DNA from 2 places in the Pseudomonas asgharzadehiana genome. Region 1 is predicted to be linked to the other one. Evidence: predicted binding sites of a transcription regulator. Region 1 holds the regulator's gene; the other holds the start of a gene.
The links. Region 1 encodes FliA, which starts transcription of late flagellar genes. Its sites were predicted from a motif close to CTAAAGTTTNNNNNNNNNNNGCCGNTAA; they were not measured.

Region 1 (16,317 bases):
CTGGGTGTTGGGCGCGTCCCTGTTGTTGGTACTGCCGGCGATCACTGCGCTGCTGGTGGTCAATATCGCGTTCGGCGTAATGACCCGCGCCGCGCCGCAACTGAACATCTTCTCCATTGGTTTCCCATTGACCCTCGTATTGGGCATGTGGATTTTCTGGATCGGCATGGCCGACATTCTCAATCAGTATCAACCGCTGGCGACCGATGCCCTGCAGTTCTTACGTGACCTGGCACGGGCGCGCTGAGCCATGGCCGAGAGCGAGAGTGGTCAGGACAAGACAGAAGACCCCACGGAGAAACGTAAAAAGGACTCCCGGGAAAAAGGCGAGATTGCCCGTTCCAAAGAACTCAATACCGTTGCGACCATGATGGCCGGTGCCGGCGCCTTGCTGATCTACGGCGGTGGTCTGGCGCTGGACCTGCTGGAATTGATGAAGCACAACTTCAGCCTGCCCCGTGAAGTGTTGCTCAACCCGGACTCCATGGGGCAATACCTGCTGCACTCGGGGAAAATCGCGATCCTGGCGGTACAGCCGATTCTGATTACCTTGCTGCTGGCCGCGCTGATCGGCCCGGTCGCCCTTGGTGGCTGGTTGTTCGCGGCGGGCAGCATGGCGCCCAAATTCAGCCGCATGAACCCGGCCGCCGGGCTCAAACGCATGTTTTCCGCCAAGGCGCTGGTGGAACTGCTCAAGGCGTTGGCCAAATTCATCCTGATTCTGTTCGTGGCGCTGTCGGTGTTGTCGTCCGACGTCGACGATTTGCTGCGCATCGCCCACGAGCCGCTGGAGTCGGCGATCATCCACAGCGTGCAGGTGGTCGGCTGGAGCGCGCTGTGGATGTCGGCCGGTTTGATCATCATTGCGGCGGTGGATGCGCCGATCCAACTGTGGGAAAGCCACAAGAAATTGCTGATGACCAAGCAGGAAGTGCGTGACGAGCACAAGGACCAGGAAGGCCGGCCCGAGGTCAAGCAACGTATCCGCCAACTGCAGCGCGAAATGTCCCAGCGCAAGATGATGGCCGCAGTGCCTGACGCCGATGTGGTCATCACCAACCCGACCCATTATGCGGTGGCCCTCAAGTACGACCCGGAGAAGGGCGGCGCGCCGATGCTGCTGGCCAAGGGCAGTGACTTCACCGCCCTTAAAATCCGCGAAATCGCCGTGGCCAACGACATCCTGCTGTTGGAATCGCCGGAGCTGGCGCGTTCGATCTTCTACTCCACCGACCTCGACCAGGAAATCCCTGCCGGGTTGTACCTGGCCGTGGCGCAGGTGTTGGCGTATGTCTATCAAATCCGCCAATACCGCGCCGGCACGGGCAAACGCCCGGACCCGCTCAAGGACCTGCCGATTCCGCCGGAATTGCGCCGCGACTCTTAATTCGCATCTCACCTGGCCTTCAACGGTTGCCGCTACCACCTCTTCTCAATCGGTGTCTACCTGTCAACTCTGACAGTAGCCAGCCGCCGCTCGCCCGGGTTTCATTACAGCAGGCACGGCGCACAGGTCGTAGACGAGAGGCTGGGAGCGTGGCGGTGAATAGGTACAGAGGGCGTGTCGGATCGTATGACCCCGAGACCGGGTTGGGGTGGGTTGTGCCGCGCTCCGGGGAAGAGGGCGTGATGATTCGCCGGGACGATTGGGCTGGGACGGTGCTTTATGCAGGTAAAAAACTGACGTTTCGAATGATTCATCGGCCCGACGGCATTTATGCGTTGCGTGTTGATGCGAGCGCCGATATCTGAGTCGCGGCTCAGTCACGATTACGGAGAACGACAATGGCTAGGGGTACGGTGAAGTGGTTCAACGCGGAAAAGGGCTTTGGGTTTATTACTCAGGATGAGGGTGGAGCTGATCTCTTTGTTCACTTTTCCGCGATCCAGGGTGAAGGGTTCAGGACGCTCGAAGAAAATCAGAAGGTTGAGTTCGAGAGCGAGCAAGGAAAGAAAGGGCATCAGGCTATGAACGTACGACCCGTTGCGGGGTAGCGCTGGACGCACACACATCCAAATGTGGGAGGGGGCTTGCTCCCGATAGCGGTGGTTCAGCCAATTAATCTATTGCCTGATACACCGCCATCGGGAGCAAGCCCCCTCCCACATTTAACTGGGGCTAGGGCTTTAGAAACGCTCGCTTGTGAGGTTGTTCACGCCCCCAAACCAAAGTTGGACAGCTTCTTGCAATACCGCCACCAGGATGCCTCCCGGCGTCAAAAGTTTGCTTTACGTTACGAGGAATACCGGTGGTGGATCGCTCTCAAATGCTCGGCACGGCCCGTACGACCCTGACTGACCTCTCGCGGGGCAATCTGGGTGTGCCGTTGTTGTTGCTGGTGATGCTGGCAATGATGATGTTGCCGATGCCGCCGTTCCTGCTCGACGTGTTCTTCACTTTCAACATCGCCCTGTCGGTGGTGGTGCTGCTGGTGTGCGTGTATGCCCTGCGGCCCCTGGATTTTGCGGTGTTCCCGACGATTTTGCTGGTGGCGACCCTGCTGCGCCTGGCGTTGAACGTGGCCTCTACCCGCGTGGTGATGCTTCATGGCCAGGACGGCCACGCCGCGGCCGGTAAGGTGATCCAGGCCTTCGGTGAAGTGGTGATCGGTGGTAACTACGTGGTCGGTATCGTGGTGTTCGCGATCCTGATGATCATCAACTTCGTGGTGGTGACCAAAGGCGCCGGACGGATTTCCGAGGTGAGCGCGCGGTTTACCCTCGACGCCATGCCCGGCAAGCAGATGGCCATCGACGCCGACCTCAACGCCGGCCTGATCGACCAGAACCAGGCCAAATCGCGCCGCCTGGAAGTGGCCCAGGAAGCCGAGTTCTACGGCTCCATGGACGGCGCCAGCAAATTCGTGCGCGGTGACGCCATCGCCGGCCTGCTGATTCTGTTCATCAACCTGATCGGCGGCATTGCCGTGGGTATCTTCCAGCACGGTATGACCTTCGGCGACGCGGGCAAGGTCTACGCCTTGCTGACCATCGGTGACGGTTTAGTGGCGCAATTGCCATCACTGTTGTTATCAACAGCCGCTGCAATCATGGTGACCCGTGCGTCGGGCTCCGAAGACATGGGCAAGCAGATCAGCCGGCAGATGTTCGCCTCGCCCAAGGCCCTGGCCGTGGCGGCGGGCATTATGGCGATCATGGGTATCGTGCCGGGCATGCCTCATGTGTCGTTCCTGAGCATGGCCGCATTGGCCGGCGGCGGTGCCTACCTGTTTTGGAAAAAGCAAAACGCAGTCAAAGTGCAGGCGCTGCAGGAGGTCGCGCGCCAGCAGGAGCTGCTGCCATCCCCGGCCCGTGCCCAGGAAACCAAGGAGTTGGGCTGGGACGACGTGACGCCCATCGACATGATCGGCCTGGAAGTCGGCTACCGCCTGATTCCGCTGGTGGACCGCAACCAGGGCGGCCAATTGCTCGCGCGGATCAAGGGGGTGCGCAAGAAGTTGTCCCAGGACCTGGGCTTTTTGATGCCCACCGTGCACATCCGCGACAACCTCGACCTGGCGCCCAGTGCCTACCGCCTGACGCTGATGGGGGTGATCCTGGCCGAAGCCGAGATTTACCCGGACCGCGAGCTGGCGATCAACCCCGGCCAGGTGTTCGGCAGCCTCAACGGCATTACCGCCAAAGATCCGGCTTTTGGCCTGGAGGCGGTATGGATCGAAATCAGCCAGCGCAGCCAGGCGCAGTCCCTGGGCTATACCGTGGTGGACGCCAGCACCGTGGTCGCCACCCACCTCAACCAGATTTTGTACAAGCACTCCCACGAGTTGATCGGTCACGAAGAAGTCCAGCAATTGATGGGTTTGCTGGGCAAGGCCTCGCCAAAACTCGCCGAAGAGCTGGTGCCGGGCGTGCTGTCGCTGTCGCAACTGCTCAAAGTGCTGCAGGCGCTGCTGGCCGAACAGGTGCCGGTGCGCGACATTCGCAGCATTGCCGAGGCCATCGCCAACAATGCCGCCAAGAGTCAAGATACCGCCGCGCTGGTGGCGGCGGTGCGTGTCGGATTGTCGCGTGCAATCGTGCAAAGCATTGTAGGGCTTGACTCTGAGCTGCCTGTGATCACCTTGGAACCAAGGTTGGAACAAATATTGCTCAATAGTATTCAGAAGGCAGGACAAGGCCAGGAAGAGGGCGTTCTGTTGGAGCCAAGCATGGCTGAAAAACTGCAGCGTTCGTTGATCGACGCCGCGCAGCGCCAGGAAATGCAGGGCCAACCGGTGATTCTGCTGGTGGCAGGCCCGGTCCGGGCAATGTTGTCGCGGTTCGGGCGCCTGGCAGTACCGAATTTGCACGTTTTGGCTTATCAGGAAATTCCTGACAACAAGCAAGTGACTATCGTCGCGACAGTAGGGCCCAACGGCTGAGGGTAGTGGGTTATGCAAGTGAAGCGTTTTTTCGCCGCCGATATGCGTCAGGCCATGAAACTGGTCCGTGATGAGCTGGGCGCCGACGCCGCGATTATCGGTAACCGTCGTATTGCCGGCGGTGTCGAGCTGACGGCTGCCCTGGATTACACCCCCCAGGCCCTGGCGCCGCGCGTGCCGAACATGGAGCTTGAAGACGAGCTGCGCAAGACTGCCTCGCGCATCGTCTCGGCCCAGGCCGAACTGAGCATGCGCGGCGACAGCGATGCCACCACCAATCGCCAGTTGTTCGCCGGCCTGCCGCTGACGGCTGCCGAGCCGTTGGTCGAGCCCACTTTCATCGAACCGCCGCGTCCTGCCGCGCCCGCCCCGGCCGCCGCAGTCGACCAGCGCGCGTTCGACTCGATGCGCTTTGAACTCAATGGCCTGCGCGAGTTGCTCGAAGTGCAGCTCGGCTCGCTGGCCTGGACCCAACTGCAAGGCAGCAAACCGCAACAGGCCAACTTGTGGCGTCGCCTGCAACGCATCGGCCTGTCCGGCCCGTTGTCCCGCGACCTGTTGGCGCTGACCCACGAAATCGAAGAGCCTCGCCAGGCCTGGCGCATGTTGCTGGCCCACTTGGCGCGGATGATCACCACGCCACAGATCGAACCCTTGGAAGAGGGCGGAGTGATCGCCATGGTCGGCCCGGCCGGCATGGGCAAGACCACCACGCTGGCCAAGCTTGCCGCCCGTTATGTGCTTAAGTACGGCGCCCAGAATATCGCGCTGGTGAGCATGGACAGCTACCGTATCGGCGCCCAGGAACAGCTCAAGACCCTGGGCCGCATCCTCAATGTGCCGGTTACCCATGTCGACCCCGGTCAATCCCTGGCCAATGCCCTCGACCCGCTGCTGCGCAAGCGCGTGGTGCTGATCGACACCGCCGGCCTGCAAGCCAGCGACCCGGCGTTGCGTATGCAGCTCGAAAGCCTGGCCGGGCGTGGCATCAAGTCAAAAAATTACCTGGTGCTTGCAACCACCAGCCAGAAACAGGTTCTTACCGCTGCGTATCACAGCTACAAACGCTGCGGGCTGGCCGGTTGCATCCTGACTAAACTGGATGAAACCGCCAGCCTGGGTGAAGTGCTGAGCCTGGCTATCAGCCACGAACTGCCGGTGGCTTACCTGACCGATGGGCCGCGGATCCCGGATGATCTGCATCTGCCGCGCCGTCATCAGTTGGTCAGCCGCGCCGTCAGCGTACAAATGCAAGACGAGCCTAGCGAGGAAGCGATGGCCGACATGTTCGCCGATCTCTATCACAACCCGGCAAAACGGGTCGGTTGAGTCAGATGAACACCGTGAAAAGTATCTACATCGATGGTCTGCAAGCGATTCACGCGGCCAAGCCATGTAGCCTGCGTCTAAGCAAGACAAGGTAAAGAAATAAAATGGGCAGCATGCATCCCGTACAGGTGATCGCGGTGACCGGCGGCAAAGGTGGCGTCGGAAAAACTAACGTGTCAGTGAATTTGTCCCTGGCCCTGGCAGAACTTGGCCGTCGCGTCATGCTGCTGGATGCTGACCTGGGACTGGCGAACGTCGACGTTCTGCTGGGGTTGACGCCCAAACACACGCTTGCCGATGTGATCGAGGGGCGCTGTGAGCTGCGCGATGTGCTGCTTCAAGGCCCTGGCGGGATCCGCATCGTGCCGGCCGCCTCCGGCACCCAGAGCATGGTGCACCTGAGCCCGGCGCAGCATGCCGGCCTTATCCAGGCATTCAGCGATATCGGCGACAACCTCGACGTGCTGGTGATCGACACCGCCGCCGGGATCGGCGAATCCGTGGTCAGCTTCGTGCGCGCGGCGCAGGAAGTGTTGCTGGTGGTCTGCGATGAACCCACCTCGATCACCGACGCCTACGCCCTGATCAAATTACTTAACCGTGACTACGGCATGAACCGCTTCCGCGTACTGGCCAACATGGCCCAGAGCCCGCAGGAAGGGCGCAACCTGTTCGCCAAGTTGACCAAGGTCACGGATCGCTTCCTCGATGTCGCCTTACAATACGTCGGTGCAGTTCCCTACGACGAGTGTGTGCGCAAGGCTGTGCAAAAGCAGCGTGCGGTCTACGAAGCGTTCCCTCGTTCCAAATGCGCATTGGCGTTCAAGGCTATTGCCCAAAAGGTCGATACTTGGCCGTTGCCCGCCAACCCACGGGGGCATCTGGAGTTTTTCGTCGAGCGATTGGTACATCAGACGAGCGCAGGACCCGTGCTATGACAGCGAACGGCTATAACGCCTACAAGAAGTCCGCCCGTGACAGTCAGGGCGAGTTGATCGAGCGTTATGCGCCGCTGGTCAAGCGCATCGCCTATCACCTGCTGGCACGCCTGCCCGCCAGCGTCCAGGTAGAAGACCTGATCCAGGCCGGCATGATTGGCCTGCTCGAAGTGTCAACCAAATACGATGCCACCAAAGGCGCGAGTTTCGAGACGTATGCGGGTATCCGTATCCGGGGCGCCATGCTCGATGAAGTGCGCAAGGGTGATTGGGCGCCTCGTTCGGTACACCGCAATACGCGCATGGTCAGTGACGCAATTCGCGCAATTGAAGCAAAAACCGGTCGCGACGCTAAAGATCACGAAGTTGCGGCCGAACTCCAATTGAGTCTCGACGATTATTACGGGATTTTGAACGACACCTTGGGCAGCCGCCTGTTCAGTTTCGACGACCTGTTGCAGGACGGTGAACACGAAGGGCTGCACGAGGACGGCGCGAGTACTCATATGGAGCCGGCGCGAGACCTGGAAGATGAACGCTTTCAGGGTGCGTTGGCGGACGCGATTGCCAATTTGCCTGAGCGTGAGCGACTGGTATTGGCGCTGTACTACGACGAAGAGCTGAACCTCAAGGAAATCGGTGAGGTCCTGGGGGTCAGCGAATCGCGAGTCAGCCAGTTACACAGCCAGTGCGCCGCTCGCTTGCGGGGGCGTTTGGGAGAGTGGCGAGCGCGCTGACAGGCAGTGTGGGGACACTGCAAAGCGATACCGCGAAGGTGATGGATCTTCGCGGGTTCGGCCCGTGGTGCCCCCGGCAGTCCTTTTTGTGTAATGCCTGTTGATTGAAATGACGCGTCCAGGTGCTGGGCGCGTTTAAGACTGCTTGGAGGTCGAATTGGACAAGAACATGAAAATCCTCATCGTTGATGACTTCTCAACGATGCGGCGGATCATAAAAAACCTGTTGCGTGACCTTGGGTTCACAAACACGGTCGAGGCGGATGATGGCCTTACGGCGATTCCGATCCTCAACAGCGGGAGCATCGACTTTCTGGTAACCGACTGGAACATGCCGGGCATGACCGGTATCGACTTGCTGCGTCATGTGCGGGCCGACGAAAAGCTGCGCAGCCTTCCCGTGCTGATGGTCACCGCCGAAGCCAAGCGTGAGCAGATCATCGAAGCTGCCCAGGCGGGTGTTAACGGTTACGTGGTCAAGCCATTCACTGCACTGGCCTTGAAAGAGAAGATCGAAAAAATCTTCGAACGCATCCACGGCTGATGCCATCGCGGGGGAGCTATGGAGCATAACGAAACGTCACAGGGAGACTTTGAGTCGACCCTGAAAAAACATGCTCACCAGTTGGTCGACAGCCTTGAAAAAGGCCAGTTCGGCGACGCGGTGCAGTTGATCCATGAGCTCAACCAGACCCGTGACCGCGGCCTGTATCAGGAAGTGGGCAAGCTCACACGCGAGCTGCACAGTGCGATTGTCAATTTCCAGATTGACCCGCACATGCCCCAGGCCGAAGAAATCTCACAGATCACCGATGCCACCGAACGCCTGTCCTATGTGGTCAGGCTGACTGAGGCGGCGGCCAACCGCACCATGGACCTGGTGGAGAACGCCACGCCCCTGGTCAACGGCATGGCCACTGAAGCCCAGGCCCTGAGCGCCGATTGGGGCCGCTTCATGCGCCGGGAAGTCGGGGCTGAGGAGTTTCGTGAGCTGGCACGTCGGGTTGAAGGCTTCTTGTCGCGCAGCGAGCAGGAAAACCGCACGGTTTCCAGCAACCTCAACGATATTTTGCTGGCCCAGGATTACCAGGACCTCACCGGTCAGGTGATCAAGCGTGTGACCCAGTTGGTCACCGAAGTGGAAAGCAACTTGCTCAAATTGGTGCTTATGGCAGGCCAGGTTGACCGTTTTGCCGGCATTGAACATGACCGCGAAGCGATCCTCTCGGAAAAAGATCCACAAAAACATCTCGCCAAGGGTGAAGGTCCGCAGATTCATGCCGATAAACGTGAAGACGTTGTGTCAGGTCAGGATGACGTAGATGACCTGTTATCCAGTTTAGGCTTCTAAGGAGCACCCACATGAGCTTCGGCGCCGATGAAGAGATCCTTCAGGATTTCCTTGTAGAGGCCGGCGAAATTTTAGAGCAACTGTCCGAGCAACTGGTCGAGCTGGAAAGCCGCCCGGATGATGCGAACCTGCTCAATGCAATTTTTCGCGGTTTTCACACTGTAAAAGGGGGCGCCGGCTTCCTCCAGCTCCATGAGCTGGTGGAGTGCTGCCACATCGCCGAGAACGTGTTCGACATCCTGCGCAAGGGTGAGCGTCACGTTGATTCGGAGTTGATGGACGTGATTCTCGAAGCACTGGATGCGGTCAACGGCATGTTCAGCCAAGTGCGTGAACGTGCCCCGATCACGGCGGCCACGCCGGAACTGTTGGCGGCCCTGGCGCGCTATGCAGAGCCTGCGGACACTTGCGCGCCGGTGGTTGAAGCGGCGCCGGAGCCTGTGGCGGAGCCTGAAGCGGATGTCACGGACACTGAGTTCGAACAACTGCTCAACTCCCTCAGTGCCGTCAAGGCCGAAGCCGAAGCCCCGGCCGCCGAAGCACCGGCAGCGGCGCCGACCAGCGAAGACATTACCGACGCAGAATTCGAATCGCTGCTCGACCAGTTGCATGGCAAAGGCCAGTTCGCCGCTGATGCGGTGGCGCCTGCCGCTGCCGCTCCTGCACCTGCCGCAGCGGGCGGGCCGGTCAGCACCGACATCACCGACGACGAATTCGAAGCGTTGCTCGACCAACTGCACGGCAAAGGCACCTTTGCGGCCGACGCCTTGCCGGCAGTCGCCGCCACCGCCGCTGCGCCTGCCGCCCCTGCGCAGCCTGCCGCTGATGGCCTGATCACGGATAACGAATTCGAAGCCCTGCTTGACGATTTGCACGGCAAGGGCAAGTTCAGCGAGGTTGCACCTGCCGCCGCTACGGCAGCACCGGTTGCCGCCAAAGCGGCTGCACCCGCCAAAGCTGCCGCTCCAGCCGCTCCAGCCGCCAAACCGGCACCTGCCCCAGCGGCGGCGCCGGCTGCGGCCCCAGCGCGTGCCGCCGCCGCGGCGCCGCCTGCGGACAAACCCGCCAGTGAAGCCGAAACCACCGTGCGCGTGGACACCGCGCGGCTGGACGACATCATGAACATGGTCGGCGAGCTGGTGCTGGTACGTAACCGCCTGGTGCGCCTGGGCCTGAGCAGTGGCGATGAAGCCATGCAAAAGGCCGTGTCGAACCTCGACGTGGTGACCGCCGACCTGCAAACCGCCGTGATGAAAACGCGGATGCAGCCGATCAAGAAAGTCTTCGGCCGCTTCCCGCGCCTGGTGCGTGACTTGGCGCGCCAACTGAAGAAAGAGATCAACCTGGAACTGGTGGGTGAAGAAACCGACCTCGACAAAAACCTTGTCGAGGCCCTGGCCGACCCGCTGGTTCACTTGGTGCGCAACGCGGTCGACCACGGCGTCGAAACCCCGGAAGAACGCGAAGCCTCGGGCAAGTCTCGTGGCGGCAAAGTCATCCTGGCGGCGGAGCAGGAAGGCGACCACATCCTGCTGTCGATCACCGATGACGGCAAGGGCATGGACCCGACCATCCTGCGCAATATCGCGGTCAAGCGTGGCGTGATGGACAAGGACGCCGCCGACCGCCTGACCGACACCGAGTGCTACAACCTTATCTTCGCCCCTGGCTTCTCGACCAAGACCGAGATTTCCGATGTGTCGGGCCGTGGCGTCGGCATGGACGTGGTGAAGACCAAGATCAGCCAGCTCAATGGCTCGATCAATATCTACTCGACCAAGGGCCAGGGCTCGAAGATCGTGATCAAGGTGCCGTTGACCCTGGCGATCATGCCGACCCTGATGGTGATGCTGGGCAACCAGGCGTTCGCCTTCCCGCTGGTCAACGTCAACGAGATCTTCCACCTCGACCTGTCGCGCACCAACGTGGTGGACGGCCAGGAAGTGGTGATCGTGCGCGACAAGGCGCTGCCCCTGTTCTACCTCAAGCGCTGGCTGGTTGCATCGGCCGCCCATGAAGAGCAGCACGAAGGTCATGTGGTGATTCTCTCCGTGGGTACCCAGCGTATCGGCTTTGTCGTCGATCAACTGGTGGGCCAGGAAGAAGTGGTCATCAAGCCTTTGGGCAAAATGCTGCAGGGAACCCCGGGCATGTCGGGTGCGACCATCACCGGTGACGGTCGGATCGCGCTGATTCTCGATGTTCCGAGCATGCTCAAGCGTTACGCCGCTCGGCGTATTTGATTCTGGTGGGGCAGGGCGGTCTCGCCCGCCCCACCTAACGGAGTGTTTATGGCAGTCAAGGTCCTGGTGGTGGACGATTCGGGTTTCTTCCGCCGCCGCGTCTCGGAAATTCTTTCCGCCGATCCAAGCATCCAGGTGGTCGGCACGGCCACCAACGGCAAAGAGGCGATTGATCAAGCCATTGCGCTGAAGCCGGACGTGATCACCATGGACTACGAGATGCCGATGATGGATGGCATCACGGCAGTCCGGCACATCATGCAACGCTGCCCCACCCCGGTATTGATGTTCTCCTCGCTGACCCATGAAGGCGCCCGAGTGACCCTCGATGCGCTGGATGCCGGTGCGGTGGACTTTTTGCCGAAGAATTTCGAAGACATCTCGCGCAACCCCGAGAAGGTCAAGCAGATGCTGTGCGAGAAAGTCCACAGCATCTCGCGCAGTAACCGCCGCAGCCTGTTCAGCGCGCCGACACCGACACCGACGCCTGCCCCGGCAGCGGTGGCTCCGCCGGCTGCCTCCAGCCGTGCCTCGTTCGGTCGCCCGGCGCCGGCGCCGCTTGCACGGCCTGCACCGCCACCGGTACGCACGTCGGCCCCGGCCACTGCAACGGCGCATTCGCCGGCACCCAAGCGCAAAGCCTACAAGCTGGTCGCCATCGGCACCTCCACGGGTGGCCCGGTCGCCTTGCAGCGCGTGTTGACCCAGTTGCCGGCCAACTTTCCGGCGCCGATCGTGTTGATCCAGCACATGCCCGCCGCGTTCACCAAAGCCTTTGCCGAACGCCTGGACAAGCTGTGCCGCATCAGTGTCAAGGAAGCCGAGGATGGCGACATTCTGCGCCCTGGCCTGGCGCTGCTGGCCCCCGGCGGCAAGCAGATGATGGTCGACGGCCGTGGCGCGATCAAAATCCTGCCGGGCGATGAGCGCCTCAACTACAAGCCGTGCGTGGACATCACCTTCGGTTCGGCGGCCAAGTCCTACGGTGACAAAGTTCTGGCGGTGGTGCTCACCGGCATGGGCGCCGACGGCCGTGAAGGCGCGCGCCTGCTCAAGCAGGGCGGCAGTGCGATCTGGGCCCAGGACGAAGCCAGCTGTGTGATCTATGGCATGCCCATGGCCATCGTCAAGGCGGACCTGGCCGACGCCGTGTACAGCCTGGACGACATCGGCAAGCATTTGGTGGAGGCCTGCCTCTAATGGATGTGTTGAGCCTGATCGGCATCACCATGGCGTTTGTCGCAATCATTGGCGGCAACTACCTCGAAGGCGGCCACCTGGGCGCCTTGGCCAACGGGCCGGCGGCGCTGATCGTGATTGGCGGCACCGTGGGCGCCGCGTTGCTGCAGTCGCCGATGAGTTCGTTCAAGCGTGCAATGCAGATCGCGATCTGGATCATTTTCCCGCCACGCGTCGACTTGGCCGGTGGCATCGACCGCGTGGTCAACTGGAGCCTCACCGCCCGCAAGGAAGGCCTGCTGGGGCTGGAAGGCGTGGCCGATGCCGAGCCCGACAGCTACGCGCGCAAAGGCTTGCAGTTGCTGGTGGACGGCGCCGAGCCGGAAGCGATCCGCAGCATCCTTGAGGTGGATTTCTACACCCAGGAAAGCCGCGACATCAACGCGGCCAAAGTCTACGAAAGCATGGGCGGTTACGCGCCGACCATCGGCATCATCGGTGCGGTGATGGGCTTGATCCATGTGATGGGCAACCTCGCCGACCCTTCGCAACTGGGCAGCGGGATTGCCGTGGCGTTCGTTGCCACCATCTACGGTGTGGCCAGCGCCAACCTGGTGTTGTTGCCGGTAGCGAGCAAGCTCAAGTCGATTGCCATGCGCCAATCCCGTTACCGCGAAATGCTGCTCGAAGGCATCCTGTCGATTGCCGAGGGCGAGAACCCGCGCTCCATCGAATTGAAGCTCCAGGGCTTCATGGACTGATGGATATGAACAATGACGTGTGGCCAGCGAGCTTGCTCGCTCACCCCTGTGAGCGGGGCGGTTACATAAGTGGTGTACAGAGAGGTGCCTGCCTGTGAGCCGTCGCCGCCGCGAGCCTGAAGAACACGTCAACCACGAGCGCTGGCTGGTGTCCTACGCGGACTTCATCACCTTGCTGTTTGCGTTTTTCGTGGTGATGTATTCCATCTCGTCGATCAACGAAGGCAAGTACAAAGTCATTTCCCAGGCGCTGATCGGCGTGTTCAACGACGCCGACCGCGCGCTCAAGCCGATCCCCATCGGTGAAGAGCGACCCAAGACCGTGACGCCGGCCAAGCCGCTGGTCAACGACAGTGACGAAACAGCCGCCGGCGTGGGGGGCACCAGCGACCCGCTGAAAAGCATCGCCGATGACATCAGTGCCGCGTTCGGCGACTTGATCAGCTCCAACCAGATGACCGTGCGCGGCAACGAGTTGTGGGTAGAGATCGAACTCAACTCCAGCCTGTTGTTCGCCAGCGCCGATGCAATGCCCAGCGACCAGGCGTTCACCATCATCGACAAGGTGGCGGCGATCCTCAAACCGTTTGAGAACCCGGTGCACGTCGAGGGCTTTACCGACAACGTGCCGATCAGCACCGCGCAGTACCCGACCAACTGGGAACTGTCATCGGCGCGTGCCGCGAGCATCGTGCGCATGCTCGCGATGCAGGGCGTAAACCCCGGGCGCCTGGCCTCGGTGGGGTACGGCGAGTTTCAGCCGGTGGCCAATAACGCCACGCTGGAAGGCCGCGCGCGCAACCGGCGGGTGGTGTTGGTGGTCTCGCGAAACCTGGATGTGCGCCGCAGCCTGACCGGGACCGGCACCGCCAATGCAACACCGGACGCGGCCCTGAAGCGCGCTGGCACACAAACTGCACCGGCCCCGGTAAAACCGCTGGTTCGGCAGAGTGCCGTCAATTCTCCGTCACCGGCTCAATAACCTATGCAATGTCTCGGTCGCGCTTGTGCCCACCGGGAGGAACCATCCGAATGAGAGTCTGGGCAGTTGCCAATCAAAAAGGTGGAGTCGGCAAGACCACCACCTCCATCGCCTTAGCCGGCTTGCTGGCCGAAGCGGGCAAGCGCGTGGTCGTGGTTGACCTTGACCCCCACGGCTCGATGACCAGCTACTTCGGCTATGACCCGGATGCGCTGGAGCACAGCTGTTTCGACCTGTTCCTGCACAAGGGCAGTGTGCCTGGCGACTTGCCCGGCCAATTGCTGCTGCCAACCAGCAACGAGAGCATTTCCCTGTTGCCGTCCAGCACCGCGCTGGCCACCCTGGAGCGTCAGTCGCCGGGGCAGAGCGGCCTGGGCCTGGTGATCGCCAAGACCCTGGCGCAACTGTGGCAGGACTTCGACTACGCGATCATCGACAGCCCGCCGTTGCTCGGCGTGCTGATGGTCAATGCCTTGGCGGCGAGCCAGCAACTGGTGATCCCGGTGCAGACCGAACACCTGGCGGTCAAAGGCCTGGAGCGCATGGTCAGCACCTTGGCCATGATCAACCGCTCGCGCAAGCAGCCGCTGCCGTACAGCATCGTCCCCACCTTGTTCGACCGCCGCACCCAGGCCTCCCTCGGTACCTTGCGCGTATTGCGCGACGCCTACCCGCAGAGCATCTGGAACGGCTACATCCCGGTGGACACGCGCCTGCGCGATGCCAGCCGCGCCGGGCTCACGCCTTCGCAGTTCGACGCCAAGAGCCGTGGCGTCATGGCTTACCGTGCGTTGCTCAAGCATCTGCTGTCGCAGCAACTCGTGGCGCAGGTGGCTTGATGATGAACCGCCCCGTTGAACTCAAGACCAAGACCCGGCCGCAACTGGCGCTGGAGTCCTACCTGGACGCCCTGCTGCAAGACGCGACCGCAGAAGAATTACCGGAACCGATCCTGGTGCTGGAACCGGCGGTAGAAGTGCCGCCGTCGGACGCCCTGGATGAGTTCCAGTTGGCTGTATTGGAAGAGCAGGCCCGCGATGCACACGCCGCGCCGCTGACCGTGGCGCCCGAGGCGCCGGTTGTCGTGGAAGCGCTGACGCCGCCGGTGGTGGTCGAGCCGGTGGTGCAAGTGCACCTGCCGCCCAGCATCACACCGCCGCCGGTCACCGGCGACGGTCGTCCGTCGTGGGCCGCCGAGCCGTTCGAGTGCTTGCTGTTCGACGTCGCCGGGTTGACCTTGGCGGTGCCGCTGGTGTGCCTGGGCTCGATCTATTCCCTGGAAGGCCAGGAATTGACGCCGCTGTTCGGGCAACCGGAGTGGTTCCTCGGCATCCTGCCCAGCCAGGCCGGCAACCTCAAGGTGCTGGACACCGCGCGCTGGGTGATGCCCGACCGCTACCGCGATGACTTCCGCCAAGGCTTGCAATACGTGATTTCGGTGCAGGGCTACGAGTGGGGGTTGGCGGTGCATCAAGTCAGCCGCTCGCTGCGCCTGGATCCCAATGAAATCAAATGGCGCAGCCACCGGGGCCAGCGGCCTTGGCTGGCGGGCACCGTGATCGAACATATGTGCGCGTTGCTCGACGTTGCCGAACTGGCCGAATTGATCGCCAGCGGTGCCGTCAAGGCGATGCCTGCCAACAAACGCAGTTGATTGAACAATAAGGGCCGCGCGCAAGTGTGGTCAAAAGCAGTAAATACGCCGCCTACATCGGCATCTGAAGGGGTCAGAGATATGAACAAGTCAGCGTCCGCACAAGGTTTGGATGATCCGATCCTGCAATGGGTTACCTTCAAGCTGGACAACGAGACCTACGGCATTAACGTGATGCGCGTGCAGGAAGTGCTGCGCTACACCGAGATCGCTCCGGTTCCGGGTGCGCCGAGCTACGTACTGGGCATCATCAACCTGCGCGGCAACGTGGTGACGGTAATCGACACCCGCCAGCGCTTCGGTCTGGGTACCGTCGAAGTCAGCGACAACACCCGTATCGTCATCATCGAAGCCGACAAGCAAGTGGTCGGCATCATGGTCGACAGCGTGGCGGAAGTGGTTTACCTGCGCCAATCGGAAGTGGAAACCGCGCCGAACGTGGGCAACGAAGAATCGGCCAAGTTCATCCAGGGCGTGTGCAACAAGAACAACGAACTGCTGATTCTGGTTGAGCTGGACAAGATGATGAGCGAAGAAGAATGGTCGGAACTGGAGAGTATCTGATTGTTCTTTGAGGCTGCGGTGATTGTCCTGGCCCTGTTGTGGGCCGGGACCCTGGGTTTTTTGCTGCGCTACCTGCGCCAGCAACGGGAATTGGCGATGCAGCAGGCCGAGCGCGACGCTGTGCGCGACCGGCGTGTATTGGAGCTGGTCAAGCGGGTCGACCAGTACCAGCGCAGCGCGGTGAAGGTCGGGGATGA
Region 2 (16,317 bases), 1.9 Mb from region 1:
TGGGGCGTGCGCAAACCGGTCTTCAGGCGTTCTATTAATAGGAGAACGGTATGGGCGCGCTATCGCATCTGCGGGTATTGGACTTATCGCGAGTGTTGGCGGGCCCTTGGGCCGGGCAGATTCTTGCGGACCTCGGGGCAGAGGTAATAAAGGTTGAACGCCCCGGTAGTGGTGACGACACGCGGGCCTGGGGGCCCCCCTTCCTTAAAGATGCTTATGGCGAGAACACCAGTGAGGCGGCGTATTACTTGTCTGCCAATCGTAATAAAGAATCGGTGACTATCGACTTCACCCGGCCTGAGGGGCAGAAGCTGGTACGGGATCTGGCGGCTAAGTCCGACATCCTCATCGAGAATTTTAAGGTGGATGGTTTAGCGGCCTATGGGCTGGATTATGAGTCGCTCAAGGAGATTAATCCTGAGTTGATCTATTGCTCTATCACGGGCTTCGGCCAAACCGGACCTTATGCCGCGCGTGCGGGTTATGACTTCATGATCCAGGGGCTGGGCGGGCTGATGAGTCTGACTGGTCGGCCGGAAGGTGATGAGGGGGCGGGGCCGGTAAAGGTGGGAGTGGCGTTGACTGACATTCTCACGGGCCTCTATTCGACGGTGGCCATTCTTGCTGCGCTGGCGCATCGAGATCATGACGGTGGCGGGCAACACGTCGATATGGCGTTGCTCGATGTTCAGGTGGCCTGCTTGGCTAATCAGGCGATGAATTATCTGACGACGGGGGTGCCTCCGAAGCGCCTGGGTAACGCTCATCCGAATATTGTCCCTTATCAGGATTTCCCCACGGCCGATGGTGATTTCATCCTGACTGTGGGTAATGACGGGCAGTTTCGCAAGTTTGCGCAAGTGGCGGGTCAGCCGCAGTGGGCGGATGACCCACGTTTCTCCACTAATAAAGTGCGGGTGGTTAACCGTGCGGTGCTGATTCCGTTGATTCGCCAGGCGACGGTCTTCAAGACGACGGCGGAGTGGGTGGCCCAGCTTGAGCAAGTTGGGGTGCCTTGTGGTCCGATCAATGACCTTTCGCAGGTGTTTGCCGATCCTCAGGTGAAGGCGCGTGGGCTGGCGATGCAGTTGCCTCATGCGTTGGCGGGGTTGGTGCCGCAAGTTGCCAGTCCGATTCGGTTATCCAAGACACCTGTGGAGTATCGCAGCGCACCTCCTCTATTGGGTGAGCATACGGAGCTGGTGTTGAAGAGAGTGTTGGGGCTGGCGCCGTTGAATATTGCGGCGTTAAAAGAGGCGGGAGTCATCTAGCGGTTTCTTCGGGCGCATTTGGGTGGTTTTTAATCAATCTCTCTTGATTGATAGGAAAAGCAAAATTAATTGTTGACGCCAGATTCTGGAAGCCTATAATTCGCCCCACTTCCGGCGCAGTCGAAACGGAAAACTCCTTGGTAAACAATGAGTTACGCAGTTTTCGGCAGCAAGTTGCTTCAGTTCATCGAAGCTAAAAGGAAGTTGAAAAAGAGGTGTTGACAGCAGCGTGTAACGCTGTAGAATTCGCCTCCCGCTGACGAGAGATCGGAAGCGCAAGTGGTTGAAGTTGTTGAAGAAATCTTCGAAAGCTTCTGAAAATAACCGCTTGACAGCAAGTGAGGCTGCTGTAGAATGCGCGCCTCGGTTGAGACGAAAGCTCTTAACCAACCGCTCTTTAACAACTGAATCAAGCAATTCGTGTGGGTGCTTGTGGAGTCAGACTGATAGTCAACAAGATTATCAGCATCACAAGTTACTCCGCGAGAAATCAAAGATGTAACCAACGATTGCTGAGCCAAGTTTAGGGTTTCTTAAAAACCCAAAGATGTTTGAACTGAAGAGTTTGATCATGGCTCAGATTGAACGCTGGCGGCAGGCCTAACACATGCAAGTCGAGCGGTAGAGAGAAGCTTGCTTCTCTTGAGAGCGGCGGACGGGTGAGTAATGCCTAGGAATCTGCCTGGTAGTGGGGGATAACGTTCGGAAACGGACGCTAATACCGCATACGTCCTACGGGAGAAAGCAGGGGACCTTCGGGCCTTGCGCTATCAGATGAGCCTAGGTCGGATTAGCTAGTTGGTGAGGTAATGGCTCACCAAGGCGACGATCCGTAACTGGTCTGAGAGGATGATCAGTCACACTGGAACTGAGACACGGTCCAGACTCCTACGGGAGGCAGCAGTGGGGAATATTGGACAATGGGCGAAAGCCTGATCCAGCCATGCCGCGTGTGTGAAGAAGGTCTTCGGATTGTAAAGCACTTTAAGTTGGGAGGAAGGGCAGTTACCTAATACGTGATTGTTTTGACGTTACCGACAGAATAAGCACCGGCTAACTCTGTGCCAGCAGCCGCGGTAATACAGAGGGTGCAAGCGTTAATCGGAATTACTGGGCGTAAAGCGCGCGTAGGTGGTTTGTTAAGTTGGATGTGAAATCCCCGGGCTCAACCTGGGAACTGCATTCAAAACTGACTGACTAGAGTATGGTAGAGGGTGGTGGAATTTCCTGTGTAGCGGTGAAATGCGTAGATATAGGAAGGAACACCAGTGGCGAAGGCGACCACCTGGACTGATACTGACACTGAGGTGCGAAAGCGTGGGGAGCAAACAGGATTAGATACCCTGGTAGTCCACGCCGTAAACGATGTCAACTAGCCGTTGGGAGCCTTGAGCTCTTAGTGGCGCAGCTAACGCATTAAGTTGACCGCCTGGGGAGTACGGCCGCAAGGTTAAAACTCAAATGAATTGACGGGGGCCCGCACAAGCGGTGGAGCATGTGGTTTAATTCGAAGCAACGCGAAGAACCTTACCAGGCCTTGACATCCAATGAACTTTCTAGAGATAGATTGGTGCCTTCGGGAACATTGAGACAGGTGCTGCATGGCTGTCGTCAGCTCGTGTCGTGAGATGTTGGGTTAAGTCCCGTAACGAGCGCAACCCTTGTCCTTAGTTACCAGCACGTCATGGTGGGCACTCTAAGGAGACTGCCGGTGACAAACCGGAGGAAGGTGGGGATGACGTCAAGTCATCATGGCCCTTACGGCCTGGGCTACACACGTGCTACAATGGTCGGTACAGAGGGTTGCCAAGCCGCGAGGTGGAGCTAATCCCATAAAACCGATCGTAGTCCGGATCGCAGTCTGCAACTCGACTGCGTGAAGTCGGAATCGCTAGTAATCGCGAATCAGAATGTCGCGGTGAATACGTTCCCGGGCCTTGTACACACCGCCCGTCACACCATGGGAGTGGGTTGCACCAGAAGTAGCTAGTCTAACCTTCGGGAGGACGGTTACCACGGTGTGATTCATGACTGGGGTGAAGTCGTAACAAGGTAGCCGTAGGGGAACCTGCAGCTGGATCACCTCCTTAATCGACGACATCAGCTGCTCCATAAGTTCCCACACGAATTGCTTGATTCATTGAAGAAGACGGTAATGCTAGATTAATGCATTATTCTATATAGAGCTTAGAAATGAGCATTCCATCCTAGCGATGGTGAATGTTGATTTCTAGTCTTTGATTAGATCGTTCTTTAAAAATTTGGGTATGTGATAGAAAGATAGGCTGAACGTTACTTTCACTGGTAACGGATCAGGCTAAGGTAAAATTTGTGAGTGATTACAGATTTTCGGCGAATGTCGTCTTCACAGTATAACCAGATTGCTTGGGGTTATATGGTCAAGTGAAGAAGCGCATACGGTGGATGCCTTGGCAGTCAGAGGCGATGAAAGACGTGGTAGCCTGCGAAAAGCTTCGGGGAGTCGGCAAACAGACTTTGATCCGGAGATGTCTGAATGGGGGAACCCAGCCATCATAAGATGGTTATCTTGTACTGAATACATAGGTGCAAGAGGCGAACCAGGGGAACTGAAACATCTAAGTACCCTGAGGAAAAGAAATCAACCGAGATTCCCTTAGTAGTGGCGAGCGAACGGGGACTAGCCCTTAAGTGGCTTTGAGATTAGCGGAACGCTCTGGAAAGTGCGGCCATAGTGGGTGATAGCCCTGTACGCGAAAATCTCTTAGTCATGAAATCGAGTAGGACGGAGCACGAGAAACTTTGTCTGAATATGGGGGGACCATCCTCCAAGGCTAAATACTACTGACTGACCGATAGTGAACTAGTACCGTGAGGGAAAGGCGAAAAGAACCCCGGAGAGGGGAGTGAAATAGATCCTGAAACCGTATGCGTACAAGCAGTGGGAGCCCACTTTGTTGGGTGACTGCGTACCTTTTGTATAATGGGTCAGCGACTTATTTTCAGTGGCGAGCTTAACCGAATAGGGGAGGCGTAGCGAAAGCGAGTCTTAATAGGGCGTCTAGTCGCTGGGAATAGACCCGAAACCGGGCGATCTATCCATGGGCAGGTTGAAGGTTGGGTAACACTAACTGGAGGACCGAACCGACTACCGTTGAAAAGTTAGCGGATGACCTGTGGATCGGAGTGAAAGGCTAATCAAGCTCGGAGATAGCTGGTTCTCCTCGAAAGCTATTTAGGTAGCGCCTCATGTATCACTGTAGGGGGTAGAGCACTGTTTCGGCTAGGGGGTCATCCCGACTTACCAAACCGATGCAAACTCCGAATACCTACAAGTGCCGAGCATGGGAGACACACGGCGGGTGCTAACGTCCGTCGTGAAAAGGGAAACAACCCAGACCGTCAGCTAAGGTCCCAAAGTTATGGTTAAGTGGGAAACGATGTGGGAAGGCTTAGACAGCTAGGAGGTTGGCTTAGAAGCAGCCACCCTTTAAAGAAAGCGTAATAGCTCACTAGTCGAGTCGGCCTGCGCGGAAGATGTAACGGGGCTCAAACCATACACCGAAGCTACGGGTATCACGTAAGTGATGCGGTAGAGGAGCGTTCTGTAAGCCTGTGAAGGTGAGTTGAGAAGCTTGCTGGAGGTATCAGAAGTGCGAATGCTGACATGAGTAACGACAATGGGTGTGAAAAACACCCACGCCGAAAGACCAAGGTTTCCTGCGCAACGTTAATCGACGCAGGGTTAGTCGGTCCCTAAGGCGAGGCTGAAAAGCGTAGTCGATGGAAAACAGGTTAATATTCCTGTACTTCTGGTTATTGCGATGGAGGGACGGAGAAGGCTAGGCCAGCTTGGCGTTGGTTGTCCAAGTTTAAGGTGGTAGGCTGGAATCTTAGGTAAATCCGGGATTCTAAGGCCGAGAGCTGATGACGAGCTAACTTTTAGTTAGCGAAGTGGTTGATGCCATGCTTCCAAGAAAAGCTTCTAAGCTTCAGGTAACCAGGAACCGTACCCCAAACCGACACAGGTGGTTGGGTAGAGAATACCAAGGCGCTTGAGAGAACTCGGGTGAAGGAACTAGGCAAAATGGCACCGTAACTTCGGGAGAAGGTGCGCCGGTGAGGGTGAAGGACTTGCTCCGTAAGCCCATGCCGGTCGAAGATACCAGGCCGCTGCGACTGTTTATTAAAAACACAGCACTCTGCAAACACGAAAGTGGACGTATAGGGTGTGACGCCTGCCCGGTGCCGGAAGGTTAATTGATGGGGTTAGCTAACGCGAAGCTCTTGATCGAAGCCCCGGTAAACGGCGGCCGTAACTATAACGGTCCTAAGGTAGCGAAATTCCTTGTCGGGTAAGTTCCGACCTGCACGAATGGCGTAACGATGGCGGCGCTGTCTCCACCCGAGACTCAGTGAAATTGAAATCGCTGTGAAGATGCAGTGTATCCGCGGCTAGACGGAAAGACCCCGTGAACCTTTACTATAGCTTTGCACTGGACTTTGAATTTGCTTGTGTAGGATAGGTGGGAGGCTTTGAAGCGTGGACGCCAGTCTGCGTGGAGCCAACCTTGAAATACCACCCTGGCAACTTTGAGGTTCTAACTCAGGTCCGTTATCCGGATCGAGGACAGTGTATGGTGGGTAGTTTGACTGGGGCGGTCTCCTCCTAAAGAGTAACGGAGGAGTACGAAGGTGCGCTCAGACCGGTCGGAAATCGGTCGTAGAGTATAAAGGCAAAAGCGCGCTTGACTGCGAGACAGACACGTCGAGCAGGTACGAAAGTAGGTCTTAGTGATCCGGTGGTTCTGTATGGAAGGGCCATCGCTCAACGGATAAAAGGTACTCCGGGGATAACAGGCTGATACCGCCCAAGAGTTCATATCGACGGCGGTGTTTGGCACCTCGATGTCGGCTCATCACATCCTGGGGCTGAAGCCGGTCCCAAGGGTATGGCTGTTCGCCATTTAAAGTGGTACGCGAGCTGGGTTTAGAACGTCGTGAGACAGTTCGGTCCCTATCTGCCGTGGACGTTTGAGATTTGAGAGGGGCTGCTCCTAGTACGAGAGGACCGGAGTGGACGAACCTCTGGTGTTCCGGTTGTCACGCCAGTGGCATTGCCGGGTAGCTATGTTCGGAATAGATAACCGCTGAAAGCATCTAAGCGGGAAACTAGCCTCAAGATGAGATCTCACTGGAACCTTGAGTTCCCTGAAGGGCCGTCGAAGACTACGACGTTGATAGGTTGGGTGTGTAAGCGCTGTGAGGCGTTGAGCTAACCAATACTAATTGCCCGTGAGGCTTGACCATATAACACCCAAGCAATTTGACTACTCGAAAGAGCATCAGATTGCGGTGTGTGAAGACGAAACGAACCGAAAGTTTGTAACTCACAAAACACCGACTGCTGTCACATACCCGATTTGCTGAAGCGAGGCCATCTGGTCACGAGTCAGTACCCGAATTTCTTGACGACCATAGAGCATTGGAACCACCTGATCCCATCCCGAACTCAGTAGTGAAACGATGCATCGCCGATGGTAGTGTGGGGTTTCCCCATGTGAGAGTAGGTCATCGTCAAGATTAAATTCCAAAACCCCTGTTTGCTAACGCAGACAGGGGTTTTGTTTATGTAGAAGTCCATGAATTTCATCGGCACGTTGATACTGCGACGGGCCGGTACACAGAATTTCTTGACGACCATAGAGCATTGGAACCACCTGATCCCATCCCGAACTCAGTAGTGAAACGATGCATCGCCGATGGTAGTGTGGGGTTTCCCCATGTGAGAGTAGGTCATCGTCAAGATTAAATTCCGAAACCCCTGTCTGCTAACGCAGACAGGGGTTTTGTCGTTTAGAGGGATGCAATCCCGCCACGTTGTCCTCAAGTGAAAAACACACAACAGCGCTAACGCCTACCGCCTATCTCTTTCCTGGGTTAAAAATCAGATTTCTCCCATAAGTCCCTAAGTTTTGCTCCGACTTGGCCGAAAGCTTGATGAGCCATGCGTGCACCGAAATGGAGCGGGTGAACACTCCGCTTACCGTTTTATGGAATTTCCACTCGGCACGCTTATCCCCCTTTGGCAAAAGAAGTCGATGAAATGAATCTTAAGTTCAGTCATAAAATCTTGTTGGCCGCGTCAGGCGTAGTGGTTTTAGCCTTCGCGTTGTTCACCCTTTACAACGACTACCTGCAGCGCAGCACCATCAAGCAGAACCTGGAATCGTCCATCGAACAATCCGGGGAGCTCACCGCCAGCAGTGTGCAGAACTGGCTCAGTGGTCGAATACTGGTACTCGAAAGCCTGACGCAAAACGTAGCTCACCAAGGCAGTGCAGCGGACTTGCCTGGGCTAGTCGACCAACCAGCGTTCACCTCGAACTTCCAGTTCACCTATGTGGGTCAAACCAATGGTGTGTTTACCCAGCGCCCGGATGCAAAAATGCCCGACGGCTACGACCCCCGTCAGCGCCCCTGGTACAAACAAGCCGTGGCGGCTGATAAACCTATGCTCACGCCGCCTTATATGGCTGCAGTAGGCGGGCAGATCGTCACCATCGCCATGCCGGTGAAAAAGAACGGCGAGCTGCTGGGTGTAGTGGGCGGAGACCTCAGCTTGCAAACCCTGGTGAAAATCATCAACTCGGTGGATTTCGGCGGCATCGGGCATGCGTTCCTGGTCAGCGGCGACGGCCAAGTCATCGTCAGCCCGGACGAGGACCAAGTGATGAAAAACCTCAAGGACATCTATCCCGGCACCCGCTTACGCATCGAGAAGGTCAATCAGGAGGTTGTGCTCAAGGGCCAGGATCGTATTTTGTCCTTCACTCCGATCAGCGGCTTGCCAGGGGCAGATTGGTATATCGGTCTGTCGATCGATAAAGACAAAGCCTACGCACCGTTGGGTAAATTCCGCACGTCGGCATTGATCGCTATGCTCATCGCCGTGGTCGCGATTGCTGTGCTCTTGAGCCTGCTGATTCAGGTCTTGTTGCGGCCCTTGACCACTATGGGGGTTGCGATGCAAGACATCGCTCAAGGTGAAGGTGATCTGACCCGCCGCCTCGCTGTTACCAGCAAAGATGAGTTTGGCGAAGTCGGCAGTGCGTTTAACCGGTTTGTGGAACGTATCCACGCTTCGATTTCCGAAGTGTCTTCGGCAACACGCCAGGTGCACGACCTGTCCCAGCGAGTGATGGCATCCTCCAACGCGTCAATCATCGGTTCCGATGAGCAAAGTGCGCGTACCAACAGTGTGGCCGCAGCAATCAACGAACTGGGTGCCGCCACTCAGGAAATCGCGCGCAACGCGGCTGATGCGTCACAGCACGCCAGCGGTGCCAGCGAGCAAGCCGACGACGGTCGCAAAGTGGTGGAGCAAACCATCCTGGCGATGTCTGAACTGTCGCAAAAAATCAGTTTGTCCTGCACTCAGATCGAAACACTGAACGCCAGCACCGATAATATCGGCCACATCCTTGATGTGATCAAAGGCATCTCCCAGCAAACCAACTTGTTGGCACTGAATGCCGCGATTGAAGCTGCGCGTGCCGGCGAGGCGGGACGTGGGTTTGCGGTGGTGGCCGATGAAGTGCGCAACTTGGCTCACCGTACTCAGGAATCGGCTGAAGAGATTCATAAAATGATCACTTCGCTGCAAGTGGGTTCGCGCGAGGCGGTGACCACCATGAACGCCAGCCAAACGTCCAGTGAGCAAAGCGTCGGGGTGGCCAACCAGGCCGGCGAACGCCTGGTCAGCGTCACGCAGCGGATCGTTGAGATCGACGGTATGAACCAATCCGTCGCAGCGGCCACCGAGGAGCAGACGGCCGTGGTGGAAACCCTCAATGTGGATATCAACCAGATCAACCTGCTTAACCAGCAGGGCGTGGCCAACCTCAACGAAACCTTGAAGGATTGCGATGCGCTGTCGCAACAGGCTAATCGGCTGAAGCAACTGGTCGACAGCTTCAAAATCTGAGCCGTTGAGCGTGTGAGTAGGAGCGTGCAGTGTTCGCTCCTACTGCGGGCCCAACAAGCGGCTGACGTTGTCCAGTGCGCTTTCAGCGAAAGCCTGTACAAATTGTTCAAATCCCACCTGTGCAGCGTCCTCCGGTTCGGCAATGAGGGTCCACGTTACCCTGGAGCACTGTGTCTCCAGTGCGTCCACGTTGATTGCTGCCCACAATCTAGCCACGCCCAGAGTGTTGTAGAGGGTGGTCCAAGTCATATACATGGCGTGCTCATCCCGGCTATTGAGCTGTTCCACCACCTGGTTGCCATCTCGGAAAAACTTCGTGCGTAAAGCACCCACACCGGTACCGGTCATTTCGATGTGTGACAGAGCGGGGATGAATACATCAAAACCTGAAAACGTCCCCACCATGTTCCACACACGCCTGGCCTGGCAGTCGATCACCCGCGAGGCCACTATCGGCCGTCCCGTTGGATTGCGGATTAACGTATCCGGTTGCAGCCGTTTCATAATGTTGTCCTGACGCAATTCATAGAAAACCGATGGCCTTGAGGTAATTGCAACCTCTGCTCAATAGCGCGGGGGTTTTATCGGGATACTGCTCACCCATTTGCTCAACGCCACGCTGTGCGTTCTCGTGAAGGATCATCCCGGTATCGCCGATGTCTTCATCCAAGCGATCAAGATAAAAACCGAGTACGCCAAACAGCGCGTTGTCCTGGTCCACCGTCTGTAGCGCCTTCTGCCATTGCGTGATGCTTACCCGCTCAAACATATGACCGGCTCGGCTGAACGCATCCAGATAATTCTCCCAGCTCAACGGCTGCGGGTTATGCAGGTTGAACACGCTTCTATCGGCTTGAAAACGACTGCCGTGGAACGCAATGAAGCGCGCCAGAAAGTCCACTGGCATCAGGTCGAAATTCAAATCCAGCCGCGGAAGCAGGCCTAGTTGCAGCGAGCCCTTGAGCATCAGCATCAGGCGATTTTTTTGCGGCCGGCAAACCCCATTGCGGCTGTTGAAGCTGATGTTTCCGAGGCGATGGATATTGACCCAGGCCCCGTTTTCAACCGCGCGCCCCAGCAGTCGCTCCGCCACCCATTTGGAGAGGTTGTAGCCATTCTTGATATACAGCGGCAATGTGGCCGCCGCAGGGGCTTCAAGGATACGTCCCACCGTGTCGATACTGCTGGAGGCGGACAGCGTCGAGACAAAATTGAATACTTTCTTGCAGCGCGTCTCGCATAGACGCAAGCATTCGAATACGGGCTCGACGTTGTTCCTGGCTAGCGAGGCGTAGTCCATGACGTGGTTGACCTGCGCCGCGTTATGCACCAGCACACCGAAGCCTTCGACGAGAGAGTCATAGACGTCGCGGGCCAAACCCAGTCGAGGCTGGCTGATGTCGGCGGCGAATACCTGTACTCGGCTCAGGTCCATATGGTCCAAGCGGTAATCGCGCAGCGCCTGGGTAAACCTCATCATCGCGCACTGCCCCGGTCGTTCACGCACCAAGCACGCCACCTCAATGGCGCCACCGGCCAACAGGGCTTCGACGATGTGTATACCGACGAAACTGTTGGCGCCTGTGACTATAACTTTGCGCGGATCGCCCCAGGCACCCTCGGGCAACGAGTTGATCATCCACGGCCGTTGGGCATCCCGGATCGCCTGGCCGGAAGAGGCGTCGGGGCGCTCCCCGTCTTGCATCAGCGCTGCCAGCGTACGAACCGTCGGGACTTCAATGAACTGGCTCAGCGCAAAACCACGGCCAAATTGCTCGCGAACACGCAACAACAACATCGACAGCAAAATCGAATGGCCGCCGAGGTCGAAGAAGCTGTCATCAATACCCACGTTTTCGGCGGGCAACCCCAACAGCTCGCCCCACAGGCCGCTCAGCTGTGCTTGCAGCGCGGTGCGCGCAAGGCAGGGGGTCGCCTGCAAAATGGGCTGTGGTGGTAGCGTCAACAGCGCCCTGCGATCAACCTTGCCGTGGTGAGTGTGCGGTATGTCTGGCAGTTCAACCCAGAAGCCAGGTTGCATGTAGTCCGGTAGCCACTGCTGTGCATGCGTGCGCAACGCGGCGACCGTAGCACCTGGTTCGGGCTGGGCGAAAAAGGCGTGGATCCTGCGGTCAGGGTCGATCACCACCGCCAGCCCGCGATACAACCGGCTGTTGCGCAGGCATTGTTCAATTTCCTGGGGTTCGACCCGAAACCCACGGATTTTTACCTGATCATCGCGCCGCCCGCCCAACACGATACCCTCGGCGGTCCACTGCGCAAGGTCGCCACTGCGAAAGGCCTGCACGGCCTGGCCCCCCGGCAGCAGCAGCTCGACAAACCGGCTGGCGGTCTCCTGCGGCGCATTCACATACCCCAGGCTTACCCCAGGCCCAACGATATAAAGCTCGCCGGTTACCGCTTCATCTACGGGTTGCAACTGGTCATCCAGAATCAGCACCCGGCTGTTGGCGATGGGGGTGCCAATGTTGCGATTGTTGTCGTGGGTGGCCAATGTCCGGTGCGTGATCAGCACCGTGGTTTCGGTGGGGCCATAGAGGTTGTGGAGCTGACACTGCCCCGCCAGGCGCTCGATCACATGGGGTTCGCAGGCATCGCCGCCAGTGAGCAGATGCGTCACACCCAGAGGACGGTCCAGCGGTAGGAGGTTGAGCAGCGCGGGCGGCAGAAACGCATGGCTGACGCGCTGCCGGCGAAGCAATTCCACCAGTAACCGGGGGTCGTGCCGTTGCTGTTCGCTGGGGATGATCAACGCGGCGCCGGCGATTAAGGTGGGAAAGATATCGATGAGCGATGAGTCGAAACTCAAGGGCGAAAACTGCAACACCCGACTGTGTTCATCCAGTGCCATACAGGTCCTGAACCAGGCCGTGAAATGCGCCAGGTTGCCTTGGCTCAGTTGCACACCCTTGGGCTGGCCCGTGGTTCCCGATGTGTAGAGCAGCATGCACGGCGCGTCCGGGCAGGCGTGATTGGATGTCGGCGCACAGAGGGTTTCGGTGGTGTCGCCAGGGTCGACGGCACTGACATCCAACGCCAGGAAACGTCCCCGCAACGGATGCTTGCCGGTGTCCAGCAGCACCTGAGCCCCGGCGAGCATCATCTGATGACGTTGAGGAGGCTGGTCAGGGGCGAGCGGCAAGTACACCGCGCCACAGCCAAGTACCGCGAGAATGCTGGCGTACAGCTCGACGGATTTTGCCAGGCATACACCGATCACTGGCGGCGCCTCGAGCGCCTCCAGTAACGGGCGCAAGCGTTGCTGGATTGCCATGGCCTGCACGTGCAGCTGGCGATAGGTCACCTCACTCCCGGCGATGCACAGTGCCGGCCGATTGGCGAAAGCGAAAAGGCTGGCCTGTATTCGTTCGATCACCGGCACGTGGGCTTCCTGCCTCAATGCGCGGTCGTGTGTACGATTGAACCGATGCATAAAGGCCAACGCTTCAAGTCCTTGCAAACCCTGCTCGGGCCAGTCCGTGGCGACCGTACTCAGAGGCCGATATCCCGGGTCCCGTGAAAAGCCACTGACGTGCAGCGCAACCCAGTCCACCAGTGCGCCTGTCACCTGCTGGCGCAGTCGCTGGCCATTGCCACTGGGCTCTTCGGCGATGTTCAGCACGGCACACAGTCGTTGGCCACGGTCATAGGCGCGTAATTGTAGCGCGGGCAACCCACAGCCACTTTCCGGGCCAACCCCCAGGCGCAGCCTTATACAGGCCGCTTCGCCCACCTCGTCCGGCAACGGCAGGCTACCGTCTTCAAGCCACAGGTCGATGGCCTCGTCAGCAGACACATGCCCGTACTGCTCCAGTACCGGCCTGATGGCACCCAGTGCCTTGCTGGTGCCGCGCCATCCGATGGTCAGGCGCCTCATGCGGGCACCGGCAGATAGTCGTTCAGCGCCTGCGTCACACTGGGTGTGTGCAGTAAGCCGCTGTGTTGCAGGAAGTTGATGATATTGCCCATCAAGGGGTGCTGGCCGGTGATGGGAAACGCCAGCGTGATCACTTCATCACGCAGCGCACCGCGCACACTGCTGCTTATATCCAGGTGCTCGATCAACTGCAGGTCGAAGTTCTTCTGCAGGTCATTGGTCAGGTAATGGCTCAGGAATATCGGCAACACGTGCGCGATGCTGTCACGGTCAGCCGGGCTCGCGGTTTGCCAATAGTGTTGCACCAGGCGAGTCCAGAATTGCGCGTGGCGACCTTCGTCAAACAGGTGGTCGGCCATCAAGCCACGAATGGACGCTTTGACACTGTTGTCCTTGGAAAACGCCGCCACATCGTGGGTGACGCTATTTTCGGCGATGGCCACGCCAATCAGCTCCACAGCGTCGCGCAGGTGGGCCGGCGCCTGAGCCTGTGCCGCCGGCAGAGCGCGGCTCAGTTCGATGTGTGCGGGTAGATCCAGCGGTTGTACGCCTGTCATGTCCAGGGTTTGTTGCAAGAAGTCCAACGCGACGAGGGCGTGGTAATCCTCATCCACCACTACCGTCATGGCATCCACGCGGCAGGCGAATGGGAAGGGCACCGAGAAGCGGTTCTTGGCGATGTTACGCGCGGTCTTGTCGACGATCTCAGTCTCGAAGATCACCACATCGTTGATAAATTTGTAGAAGCTCTGCACCAGCACGAAGTCGCGCCATTGGGGGCACTGCTCCACAAAAGTGGCAGTGAGTACCAAGGGTTGGCGGCATAGCGGATAGATCAACTTGTCATCGTTTTCCAGCAGGCGGCGGGGGCGTGTGCGGATGGTCGCGCGGCGCTCCCAGTCGTCGACAGTCGAGGTGTAGTTGGCGATGTTCATGGCTGCACTTCTTGCAGCGCCGCCCGCATCTCGTCCCAGAGCGCGATACGGCTTTGCACTGCGGCAAGGGCTGCGTCGTTGGCTTGTTGGCGGTACGCCGGGGCTACGCGCACCAGACGTTCGAGCAACTGCTCAGCCGCCGGCCCGTGATGGCCGGCATCCAGTTCGATGTGGCGTTCAAGGTAGCCCCGCAAGGTAGGCGCCTGGCAACGCAGGAGCGTATCAGACCGCAGGAAACGCTCGAACATGTTCGGAATAACCTGCTCGCGAGCGTGAAAAAAAGCGGCTGCCACACAGTGGATGGGAGCTTGCAGCGCAATGTGCAATGTGTCGCTGACAAACCGGCGTACGCCGGCGGGTGCATCGATCATATGCAAGGCGCTGCCCGCTTCGACGCCTTCGCGTTGCAGTGCGACGAAGCGGTCGATCGCGCAAGGGCTGGCGCCGACTTCGAGCATGGCCTCCCGGTACCACTCGAAGTGACTGCAATAGCCTTGCCGGGGGTGTTCGTCTGATTCTTCGCCCAGCACAATCTCATTGATCAGGCGCGCGGCGAGTGGGTCGGCCGGTGGCAGCCAGGGCAAGCGAGTGCAGCTCAGGTCCTGTTGCAGGCGTTTGGTAAGTGTCATGAAATCCCAAACGGCGAATACATGGCTCTCCATGAAAAGTTGTAACTTTTTTTGCGAGGTTATTTCCGTTAATAGCGGGTGGCTACATAACTGTAGTTTTCTTTTTTCAAGTAATGATTGATACATGGTGTAGGCCTATAAGTTGTTGCTTTTGCCGTGAAACAGCAGCGGGCTTTTATACGCGGCAAAGAGATAAACAGGTCTAAACCAAGCGCGACGCGCACGCTGTTCATGCGGATGGGCTGCGCCGTCGACGCAAGTGTCTGGTTTAGTGATAAGCGATAATAGGCGGGCTGAAAAACGTAACGAGTATAGGAATGTAGTGGATGTTTTTCTAAATGATATTGGCCGTGGGCAGCGGCTTTATTAAATAAGAAGCTTCTTTGGCGCAGGGGCACTACCCGGCAGACACAGTACCCCAACGTTAAGCGTAAAGAAGGGCGGGCGAAAACCCGGTTACGGGGTTTTCTTGCCGGTGGTGTCCACGCCATTGAGATAGGTGGTAATAACTTCCATCCCACGCATCAGGTGATTGCGCAGGGTCAGGACGCTTTCCTCGACTTTCTTCTGCGCCACCAGGTTCAACAGTTCACGGTGGTCGTCCTGGGTTATCTGGCCCAGCCCCATGGCCTGAAGGTTGAAGCGCAGGAAGCGTTCTTCCTCATTCAGCCCGTGTTCCACCAATTTGAGCAGTCGCTGGTTAGGCGCCTTGCCGTAGAGCGCCATGTGAAACAGGCGATTGAGACGACCCATCTCGGCGTAATTTTCTTCCTGCTCCAGAGCGCGGATAAACGCGTCCGCTTCGGCGATATCGGCGTCGGTCAGCAACGGAATCGACAAGCGCAAGGCTTCAGACTCCAGCAACATCCGCAATTGATAGGTCTCCGCCGAATTGTCTTCAATCACGGGGGCCACCACGGCGCCTTTGTGGGTCACCACATGCAGCAGCGACTGGGCCTCCAGCTGGCGCAAGGCTTCACGCACCGGCATGCGGCTGACCCCGAACAGGCTGGCCAACTCCTGCTGACGCATGGCGGTACCACAGGGCAACCGGCCGTCGAGGATGGCATTGCGCAAGGTTTCTTCAATCACGGAGCGAGCAAGGTGGGCGGGAATAGGACCGCTGATCTTGATGCTGTTCAAAGGGGTCGGCTTCTGCGTCACGGCTACGTTGTGCTCTTTTTCTAAAAGTGATGGCTAATTGGATCCAATGCACACTAGAGAGTGCCCTTAAGCTTGTCAAACAGGCACGGTTTCGGCTTGTAAGCGTTTCAACACGCGATTCCGACGGCCCACGCCAGGCTTTTCGCAGATCTTACACGGCCCGATCACCTTGCTCCCTTCCCGCATATCGTTATTCATTATCGGTATTTAAAATCAAGTTCTTATGCCTATAAAGTCAATCTCCTGACCGACCGGGAGTGAACTCATGTCCGCCGCCTCTACTGTTCCAACAGCGATCCCTGCCGCCCAAGCCTTCGAGGTGCGCCCACTGCCCGGCAGCGTGGGGGCCGAGATCATTGGCCTGGACCTGTCCCGGCCAATCAATCAGCAGGATTTTGCGCGCATCCACCGCGCGCACCTGGACCATCACGTGGTGGTGTTTCGCGACCAGCGC

Region 2: a site for FliA is predicted at 7,219-7,246, ahead of KSS96_RS01460 (methyl-accepting chemotaxis protein). Genes of this name have one in related genera too.

What each region holds. Positions count from the first base shown of each region.
Region 1 covers NZ_CP077079.1:4,518,309-4,534,625, reverse strand. The annotation lists gene fliR (flagellar biosynthetic protein FliR) at 1-247, shown strand, start outside; gene flhB (flagellar biosynthesis protein FlhB) at 251-1,387, shown strand; gene KSS96_RS20430 (cold-shock protein) at 1,786-1,995, shown strand; gene flhA (flagellar biosynthesis protein FlhA) at 2,268-4,382, shown strand; gene flhF (flagellar biosynthesis GTPase FlhF) at 4,395-5,711, shown strand; gene fleN (flagellar synthesis regulator FleN) at 5,816-6,649, shown strand; gene fliA (RNA polymerase sigma factor FliA) at 6,646-7,386, shown strand; gene KSS96_RS20405 (chemotaxis response regulator CheY) at 7,556-7,930, shown strand; gene KSS96_RS20400 (protein phosphatase CheZ) at 7,949-8,737, shown strand; gene KSS96_RS20395 (chemotaxis protein CheA) at 8,749-10,980, shown strand; gene KSS96_RS20390 (protein-glutamate methylesterase/protein-glutamine glutaminase) at 11,029-12,180, shown strand; gene KSS96_RS20385 (flagellar motor protein) at 12,180-12,920, shown strand; gene motD (flagellar motor protein MotD) at 13,015-13,902, shown strand; gene KSS96_RS20375 (ParA family protein) at 13,953-14,741, shown strand; gene KSS96_RS20370 (CheW domain-containing protein) at 14,744-15,556, shown strand; gene KSS96_RS20365 (chemotaxis protein CheW) at 15,638-16,120, shown strand; gene KSS96_RS20360 (DUF2802 domain-containing protein) at 16,121-16,317, shown strand, end outside.
Region 2 covers NZ_CP077079.1:306,844-323,160, forward strand. The annotation lists gene KSS96_RS01430 (acyl-CoA dehydrogenase) at 1-38, shown strand, start outside; gene KSS96_RS01435 (CaiB/BaiF CoA transferase family protein) at 51-1,271, shown strand; rRNA gene KSS96_RS01440 (16S ribosomal RNA) at 1,825-3,361, shown strand; rRNA gene KSS96_RS01445 (23S ribosomal RNA) at 3,669-6,560, shown strand; rRNA gene rrf (5S ribosomal RNA) at 6,718-6,833, shown strand; rRNA gene rrf (5S ribosomal RNA) at 6,943-7,058, shown strand; gene KSS96_RS01460 (methyl-accepting chemotaxis protein) at 7,357-9,237, shown strand; gene KSS96_RS01465 (SRPBCC family protein) at 9,277-9,741, opposite strand; gene KSS96_RS01470 (amino acid adenylation domain-containing protein) at 9,761-13,135, opposite strand; gene KSS96_RS01475 (diiron oxygenase) at 13,132-14,070, opposite strand; gene KSS96_RS01480 (DUF3050 domain-containing protein) at 14,067-14,825, opposite strand; gene KSS96_RS01485 (GntR family transcriptional regulator) at 15,156-15,863, opposite strand; gene KSS96_RS01490 (TauD/TfdA dioxygenase family protein) at 16,129-16,317, shown strand, end outside.